3 regions of the Clostridium sp. DL-VIII genome follow, and region 1 is predicted to be linked to each of the others. Evidence: riboswitches for the same ligand, from Rfam matches in the RefSeq annotation. Region 1 holds a riboswitch; each other region holds the start of a gene.
The links. Region 1 has a riboswitch for cyclic di-GMP ahead of CDLVIII_RS15310 (IS91 family transposase). Riboswitches for the same ligand answer to the same signal wherever they lie in the genome.
Positions count from the first base shown of each region.

Region 2: it holds a riboswitch for cyclic di-GMP, as region 1 does, so the genes downstream of both, CDLVIII_RS23720 (LuxR C-terminal-related transcriptional regulator) here and CDLVIII_RS15310 (IS91 family transposase) in region 1, are expected to answer to the same signal.
Region 3: it holds a riboswitch for cyclic di-GMP, as region 1 does, so the genes downstream of both, CDLVIII_RS20520 (bacteriohemerythrin) here and CDLVIII_RS15310 (IS91 family transposase) in region 1, are expected to answer to the same signal.

Region 1 covers NZ_CM001240.1:3,327,646-3,330,866, forward strand. Annotated here, with positions in the region: gene CDLVIII_RS15300 (alpha-glucuronidase family glycosyl hydrolase) at 1-334, shown strand, start outside; gene CDLVIII_RS15305 (MBL fold metallo-hydrolase) at 369-1,190, shown strand; cyclic di-GMP riboswitch class II at 1,449-1,532, shown strand; gene CDLVIII_RS15310 (IS91 family transposase) at 1,646-2,875, shown strand; gene CDLVIII_RS15315 (hypothetical protein) at 2,891-3,085, shown strand.
Region 2 covers NZ_CM001240.1:5,158,644-5,161,864, forward strand. Annotated here, with positions in the region: gene CDLVIII_RS23720 (LuxR C-terminal-related transcriptional regulator) at 1-2,014, opposite strand, end outside; cyclic di-GMP riboswitch class II at 2,337-2,418, opposite strand; gene htpG (molecular chaperone HtpG) at 2,649-3,221, opposite strand, start outside.
Region 3 covers NZ_CM001240.1:4,466,062-4,469,282, reverse strand. Annotated here, with positions in the region: gene CDLVIII_RS20525 (hypothetical protein) at 121-360, shown strand; cyclic di-GMP riboswitch class II at 1,040-1,123, shown strand; gene CDLVIII_RS20520 (bacteriohemerythrin) at 1,231-1,623, shown strand; gene CDLVIII_RS32250 (hypothetical protein) at 2,053-2,217, opposite strand; gene CDLVIII_RS20515 (winged helix DNA-binding protein) at 2,498-2,710, shown strand; gene CDLVIII_RS32245 (transcriptional regulator) at 2,870-3,079, shown strand; gene CDLVIII_RS32240 (DUF4362 domain-containing protein) at 3,217-3,221, opposite strand, start outside.

The sequences.
Region 1 (3,221 bases):
ACCTGTAGCAAAGATGTATGAATCCTTGGAAAGCTGCCCAGAAGAACTTTTATTATTCTTTCACCATGTTCCTTACACCTATAAGTTGAGTACAGGAAAGACTGTGATTCAGCATATATATGACACTCATTTTGAAGGAGTTGAGGAAGTCAAAGGCTTTAAAAAAAATTGGCTAAGATTAAAAGAGCACATTAATGATGAGATATTTAATGCAGTGTTAGAAAAGCTGGATATACAAATAAAAGATGCAAAGGAATGGAGAGACGTGGTAAATACTTATTTTTACAGAAAGACAGGAATTAAGGATAGTAAAAATAGAAGGATTTATGAATAGTAATATATAGTTTATCAAGAGAAGAGGTGTTTGTATGGATAATCAATATTATAATATTAAGAAAATAATGGATGGAGTATATCATATAAGCGATCCGAACAAGATATGCTGCACCTTAATAGTAGGAAGTAAAAAATCATTATTATTTGATACAGGTTATGGTATTGGAAACTTAAAACAAGTAGTTGAATCAATAACAGATTTATCTATTATTGTGATTAATAGCCATGGTCACCTTGACCACATGGGAGGGAATTATCAATTTAATGAAGTATACATTCATGAAGATGATATAGCCTTAGTAAAGGATATTCTATTATCAGACAAGAGAAATAAAACTATTGATAATTATAAGAAAAATGCAATGCTTCCAAGAGATTTTAAAGAAGAAGATTATGTAAATAGGCTTTATAAGATAGATTATATTCCGGTAGAAGAAGGACAAGTATTTGACTTAGGAAGATATGAGCTTGAAGTAATTTATTGTACAGGGCATACTGCTGGCTGTATTTCACTAATTGACAGAAAGAATAAGTTACTGCTTTCAGGGGATACAATATTACAGCATGTATGGATGTTTCTAAAAGAAAGTAAAAACATAAGTGAATATCTCAATAGCCTTGAAAAGTTAAATAAATTAGAGTTTGATATTAATGTTACTTCTCATTCTGCTGAACTTTATAGCAAAGTATTATTAAATAGGCTGATTCATTGCGTTAATAATATTGATGTTTCTAAAAGTACACCGTATTTTAATGAAGCATACCCTTATGAAGCATTTATGTATTTTGAGGGTGGAGAACCTTTTATTAGTCCTGATTTTGTTTCTATTGTTTTTAGTAAAGATAAGTTGTAGAAATCATAGTCTCCATAATAGAACTCACGGAAATCTAAAGTTAGATTTTCGTGAGTTATTTATTTTGAAATTAATTTATAAGATATTTTAAGCTATAGTTAATTTACGTTATATAAATTATAAGACTTAGGATGTCTTTAATATACTTTTTGTATAAAATATTCAATTATGTAGTATAAATAGAATACATTGATTTTTTTCCACAAACATGGTAATATTACCACAAGAAATGGGTAATGATTATACTAAAAATACAATATATAAATTGGACACTATGATAAGTTTTCTGTATTTGGGTACCTGGATAACTTTGAGTGATTGGTACAACCGACCAGCATAAAAAATATAAATTACTATATTTTTATTTTTTATTGTATAGGAAAGTATAAAAATCGCGCTCGCTGAAAGCGCGGCGTAGACTTGCATTAGAAAAATATATGTGGTAAATTGATGAAATGATTAAGAGTAAATTAAGAAGAATATTAGAGGAAAATTGGAATGAATTTTATAAAAGATATAAAAACAGAATTAGACCTAGTGTTATTGCAGAAGTAAAAAAAGTTATGAAATGCAAGGATATAAGTAATGGTTATATTGAATTAAAATGTAAGGAATGTGGCGAAATAAAGAAAGTTGGGTTCACTTGTAAAAGTAGATTTTGTACATCATGTGGAAAGGTTTATGTTGATAATTGGGTTAATGGAATGCTGGGAAAATTAATAAATGTAAAGCATAGACATATGGTATTTACAATACCAGAGGAACTTAGAAATTACTTCGGAAGAGAAAGAGATAGGCTGAAGTTACTTCCGCAATGTGCAGCTAAAGCTGTTACGAGTTGGATGTATAAGCAAAATAAAAAAGAAGAATTTATACCTGGAATTATAGCAGTTATACATACTTTTGGACGAGATTTAAAGTGGAATCCCCACGTCCACATGATGGTTACAGAAGGTGGAAAGGGTAAGCTAACTACCTGGAGAAATTTTAAATATTTTTCGTATGAAGCATTAAGAAAGAGATGGCAAAAAATATTATTAGATGAAATAATAAAAAGAGAAGGAAATAAAGATAGTTTTAGACGATTAAAGAACAAAATATATAAAAATAATAAAGATGGATTTTATGTTCATGCTAAAAATGAAATAAAATCAGCAAAGATAGCTGCAAAATATATTGGAAGATATGTTGGACGACCTGCGATAGCAGAATCAAGAATAATTGCGTATGATGGTGAAAGTGTAACATTTAAATATAAAAGACATGAAGACAATAAAGAAATAATAGAGAAAGTGCCAGTCTTTGAGTTTATAAAAAAAGTTATAATACATATACCAGACAAGAATTTTAAAATGGTGAGATATTTTGGACTGTATTCGAGGAGATGTAAGGATAAAGATCAATTTATCAAGATGATAGATAAGAAAATAATACAAATTAAGAAATCAATAGAAAAGTGGGAATATCGAATTCTTGCGTCTTTTGGGGTAGATCCATGCAAATGTTCTAAATGTGGTGGTAAGATGAGATTTAATGATATAGTGTATCCACGATACGGCTCGATGCGAGAATATTTTAAAGATAAATTTATAAGTGAAGGGAAAGAAAAATTAGAAAACATCCTGGAAATATATGCAATTGCAAAAGGAGTACTATATGGTAAAATAAAGCCGACAACAACATAGTTGGAGGGATGTTAAGTGAAAGATATAATACCATATAAATGTTTAAATTGTGGAATAACAGAAAATATACCTAGGGAGGTTGTAGAATACTTTGATGAGATGGATCAAAGTAATATAGATGAACCGCCTTGTTTTTCATGCGAAAAATGTGGTGGAGTTATGAGACCTAAAGAATACAATGGGGTATATGGCAAAAGTTATAAACTATAAGAAGAAAACCATAGAGGAACAGCAATCTCTATGGTTTTTAATTTAACTATTAATAATTTCTCCGAAGGAGCGTGTCGCAGACACTTTTGTTCTACTGGCTGTTTTTTTACAAAATAATGAGAGCGTATGGATATTA
Region 2 (3,221 bases), 1.8 Mb from region 1:
TGTAATTTCTTCCAGCATAAATTTCTAGCATAACCTCCGCCTGAATCTCTAATTCAATATAGCTCTTTTTAAGCATCATGGCTAGTCCAGAAATAATATATCCCATACTCAAATACGGAGAAAATACTTGTAAATCAGGACTATCACCATCATTAATCCATATATGTATATCGTTTAAATTTCCAGTAATTCCATCAATATATCCTAAGGCAATATCTGTCCCATTTAAAAATCTTGGAATATCTAAACTTTTATATTCACTTATTAAACTATTAAACTTATTTCTTATTTCATATTTATCATTTTTATTTATTGAAATTCTCATCAAAAGAAAAAGTGAACAAATTATAATACTTGTCTGATTTTTAGCTTTTGCTTTATGTAGAGCTTTATATGCAAATAACTCTCCATTATAAATATCACCTGTTTCAAAAAAATATTCAGCACTCATCAAATAATTTGCTCCTGCTGCTCCTCTGTTTGATATATGATCAAAATAAACTATCCCTTCTTTAAAATGTTCCACCAATTCCTTAAGCCCACCATTTTTTGTATGATATAAATATAAAAAATGTGGTGAACCAAAAGTAATTGGCATTTTATCATTTGCAATTTTAGACATTCCACCATTGAATAATTCATATGCTTTTTTGTGATATTCTATCATTTTTTCAACATTATTAAGCATCAAAAGACTTTCTAAAAATGAAATTTCTCCAAGTACTTGATTTCTATCCTTTAATTCCTCATTTACTTCATATATGACCCACAACTCATATAGAAGTTCTTTTCCTGCTTGTGGATTTTCATAAAGTATATAGAAAAATATATGTTTTAAATATGCTATAGGCCTATTTACCTTTTGTTCCATTGTCAGCTCATTGAAAACTATTCTAATAATTTTTTTCCATACTTTTGTCAAATTTATGGTATCATTTCTCTCTATTAAATCAAGTATGCGTTCATAGTTTTTCGCCTTATAATAATACTCCATCGCTTCTATATCTTTTGAAATTTTATAATACCAATCTCCACAGACATTATTAATTTCATTTGCATCAATATTTAAAGCTATAATTTCTTCTTTTAATGCACTTCTTAAAATAGAATGCAGTGCATAAGTCTTAGACTTCCTATCATATTTTATAAAGCAGTTATTTGATAATAATTCCTTAATCACTTCATTAGATTTTTCATTTTCTGTTATATAAATAGCTTGTTCCAATGTAAAGTATTCAACTGGTGCAAGCTTTAAAAGAATCTGCTTTGTAGTTTCATCAAATTTATCATATACAGCTTTCTTAATTAACTCCGTAGCTTTGGGAATATTATCAAAAGTATTCTCATTATAATATTGTAATAATGCTAAATAAGTAGCTGAAGTCCATCCCCCTGTGTACTCATACACTTCTGCTTTTTCTTTTTCTGTTAAATTTATTTCATTAATCTCAAAAAACTCTATTGTTTCTTCGAAAGTGAATGCTATATCATCCTGCCACATTACTAAGCATTTCTGCTTCAGCTCAAGTTCAACAAATTGATTAGCTGGCTTGTTGCGACTTATTATCACAATATGTAAATCAGGTATTTCTTCTAAAGCTATAACTTTTATTAAGTAATTGATATAGAGGGTTTTATAATCATACCAATCATCAATTATTATAACAGTTTTCTGTTTTACCGCATCACGAATAGTATCAATTATTCGGTATACATCCATGTTATTTTTAGGAAATCCATATGCACTTAATCTTTGACTCAATTTAACATTTGTAGTCTTAATTGCAGCACAGAACTTATGCCACATCCAGACATCGTCATCCTCTTCACTTGCAGTATCAAACCAAATGGTTTTCATTCCCTTTTTTCTATCCAGAAAACTTTTAACAGAAGTTGTTTTACCATATCCCATAGATGCAGAAACAAAAAATATAGGTACCTCAAATATTTGAGATAACAACTTATTTACACGCTTTCTATGTAATATTTTAGGTCTTAAAATCTGACTTCTCATAGTATTCCCCTTCATCTAAAACAAATTATACAAAATAATCTGCCTTTATATGTTTAGCATTTCTTTTTTTCTTATTGTATGATAACATCTCATTTTCCGCTTTTTTGTCATCGTAACAGGCTATATTGGACATACAACGATATTTTATCACACTTAAAATTCAACTTCAATTTTATTCTATCTCTTGGAAATGTTATCGATAATTGTTGAATTTAATATTATTTTCAACGCCAACCATATTAAGATATCAAGGATACTGTCGGCTTTTTTCACAATGATTTTTTAAATCACGTAAAAAAAGCCAACAATTAATTAACAAATTAATCATTGGCCGGTTGCACCATTAACTCCAAATCCCCAAGGTGCCCAAAATAAGGAGATCCTTCAACATTTCCAACTTAATTAGAATATATACTTAATACTATTTTATTATAATTATCTATATGAATATTTTACCACATTTTCATGCATGAGTATACATATTTTGAGTTTTTTTCCTATAAACTGCGTTATATATGGATATTCAATACTAATTTAACTACACCTAAGAACAAAATCAGTAATGCTTTAGATAAATAAAGCATTACTGATTTTTTCATTTTACATAAATATAATTTTATCTCACTCTTAGTTCTTATAGTGCAATAACCCTATTTAATAATTGATTACTTCTCTTTATAAATTCGTCCATTTCATTTGCATCTAACTCTTTATTTGCTATTTTAGCCAAATCTAAAATATGTTCACAAATAAACTTAACTTCAGACTTTTTAGTTTCATCTTTATATATTTCTACAAGCTTTTTGATTATTGCGCTCTTATTATTTACAACTAGAGTTTTTTCTTCATCAAACATTCCTTGGAAACTCATCCCTGATTTTGCATACATCTTGCTCATCTCAGCCATTCTTCTTGATTCTTCAGACACTAAAACAAGGGCTGGAGTTTCTTCATTTTTTAATCCTTCAACAGATAAATTTTTAACCTTATCTCCAAGTTCATTTTTAAACAAATCTTCTATTTCTTTATTTAAAGCCTTTACTGTTTCATCATTCTCATCAGCTTTACTTCCTAACGTATCTGAAATATCTGAATCTATTCTATTAAATTTAACTCCTGATTCATGCATCTCTAGGAATGAAATAAAATGATCATCTAATGAACAATCTAAAATAACAGCATCTAAATCATATTCTTTAAACATCTT
Region 3 (3,221 bases), 1.1 Mb from region 1:
AATAACACCACTTTACAAGTAATTAGATTCCCATAAAATACAATGAACCAAACACCGATTTCTTGCACAAAATAATCATAGTTCCAATACGATTCTTTAACAAGGACGGTGTTTGGTTCTATGAATAGTATTGGCAGTAATTCAACAATTAATACATTAAAGAAGTATTTAAATGCATATAAAAGTATTTTTTATAAACGAAGTTTTGAAAACTTTCAGATACTTATTTTTTCAATTTTCTATATGCAGGAAGTAAAATCTATAAAGCTAATTTATGATAAATTTATAAAGAAGTATTGGAATGTATGCTTAAATAGATTTTACTATTTCTTATCAGAGAAAAATTTTAAGTATGCTTAGCAATAGCAATTCCTATACTGCATAATAACAAAATCAAATATATCAAATTTCCTATACAGTATAGGATTTATGATAAATCTAGAACAAAACTTGAATTAGCATCTGAAATGATATTATCCGTTGCCCCTGCGTTAGCAGAATATTAAGTTATAGTCACATGTGATTCGTGGCATAGCAAAAAGCCATCTATAAGTGAAATCGAAAAATTTTCAAACATACATATTATAGGAACTCTACGCTCAGATACAGCAATATTTGAAGTAAATTTTGAAAAACATACTGGTAAAAAAGGACGTCCAAGAAAAAAGGAAAATAAAATTAATTATAGGAATCTTAAATACACTAAAGAAGGTGAATTTTTTATAGCATATACAAAAGCCAAAATTAATTTAACAAATAAAAATGTCTATATAACTCTTACCACCACGGGTATAGAAAATTTCAAATCTGTTAGGCTTTATATGAGTACTATAAAACCTAAGAAAATTAAAAGCTTTGATAATGTACCTTCTGATGATAAACCATAACTTAATAAAAGTATTTATAATATTTATAAAATCCGTTGGAATATTGAAGTTATATTTTATCAATATATAAAAATATGAAATTATATAGAATTTTTTATGTTATAATGTTAATATTGTAAGTGTATTAATAATTTGATCATTATTAATAAAATATGTAAATTGGAAGCTGTGAAAAACTTTCTTATTTTGGGCACATTGAGAGTTTAGAGCTAGTTGTGCAACCGACCAATTAAATTTACTAATCTTTTAAGATTAGTAAATTTTAATTGGTCATTTTTATTTATAAATTAAAAGGTACTAATGTGAAAAATTATACTACAATATTAAAATTTGAGGTGATCTTATGATTAAATGGAAAGAAGAATATGCGCTTGGAATAAACCATATTGACGAACAACATGAAAAATTATTTGAAATTGCAGAACGTGCATATGAATTATTGAATAATAATTTTATTACAGATAAGTATGATAAAATTATTGAGATACTTGGTGAGTTAAAAGACTATACTGTATTTCATTTTAAATCAGAAGAAAAGTATATGTTAAGTATAAGATATAAAAGATTTCTTTCTCATAAAGTAGAGCATGAAAACTTTATAAATGAAATTAATAACATTAATTTAAATGTAATTGATTTAGATCAGGATGAATGTGTAAAAGGATTATTAGAATTTATAGTAGATTGGATAGATAAACATATTTTAAATCAAGACAAGCTTATAGTTGGAGATTAAGATATTTAAACTTTAATTTTTGTTTATTTAGCTAATATTAAGAAAAAGAACTGCTTAAGAAAAAACATACAATAGTGCTATTTTATGACTGTATTTATATGTTTAAAGAAAAAAGTATTTTTTTCTTTAGTCATTGTGATAATATTTATACTGTAAATAGCCGGTTATCTATAAAAATGATTGTAGAGTTATTAAGAAGTTTTCGTGATTTATTTAATTTTAGTTTATTCTGGATTTTAGTATTAAAAATTTGTGTGCACGAGTTTTAATGATTTAACTGAGTTAAGTATGTAGAGCTGTTAAAATAAGTGAAGTTTAAAGAATATCTAAAAATAAAGGTAAATTAGGTAGAAATACTTAGTCTACCTTCATTTTTTTACATACAGATAATAAGCAGTAGCTAAGAGCAATTCAATTACTGCTTTTAAATTATTTCTTAATGTATTCTTTATAAGGAAATGGAATAATGATCTCTCCATTAACAATTTTATAGTTTGTATTTTCTATGGGATTTAGATTTTGAACTAAGTTAATGCCAATATTATAGAAAACTTCAGGTAAAATTTTTGGATCTTGAAAAACAGTGCCTGCCATAAATCCTTTATCAACTAAAGCTCTTGCTTCAGGGAGCGCATCAATCCAAACAACTGTGATATTTTTTGATGTATCCTCTTTGTTGTAGCCATATTTTGTAGTGTTTTAATAGCACCTAACAGTAAAAGATATGATTATCTAAATAACTATTCAATTGTATCCAAATTGAAATATGGTAATACAAGTTTTCTATTTACAATATAAGATAATAGTAGTAAAATGTACACGAACACTAGTTCGCATATGTTTTATATAATAATGACAATAAGGAGATGACAGTATGTTGACAGAAAAGCAAAAAATGATTTTAGATATTATTAAGGATTATATAGAGAAGGAAAAAATACCACCAACAGTCAGAGAAATATGCAAGATTGCAGATATTAATTCAACATCATCAGTACAAGCTCATATAGATAGATTAGAGAAAAAAGGATATATAAAAAAAGACAAGGGATGTAATAGGAGTATCAGAATAAAGGAAATAATTTAGTTGGAAGTTTTTGATTACTAAATTAACGTAAAATGATATTACATAACAAAAAATTATAAAAATTATATTCTGTGTTAAAATAAATAAAAATTTAGAGTTTTCTTAGAAGACACCCAATAACATAATGTTAAAATCCCCGGTATATGAGATGATATACATATGATAAGAATTTATTTATCGAGAGTATTTGGGAAAAAAGATGGAATCAATCAGGCTGACTTGGCTAGGAAAACAGGAATAAGGCCTAATACTATTTTAAAATATAAATCATACATAGAACTTTTCGCATATAATTTTAACAGTATAATTTGTATAAATTTATTCTATAATATAGATAAGAAAAGCTTAGTACTGCAAATACTAAGCTAATCCTAGAACGTTTTTTGTTTTAGGGATATTAGATTGAATTATTGATTTAAGAAAAGAGTACTACTCTTTGGGAGAAGGTGGGGCACTCTTTTCTTTTATACTTTTAAGTGTGTAGTAGGCTGATCATTACCGAAAATTTAGA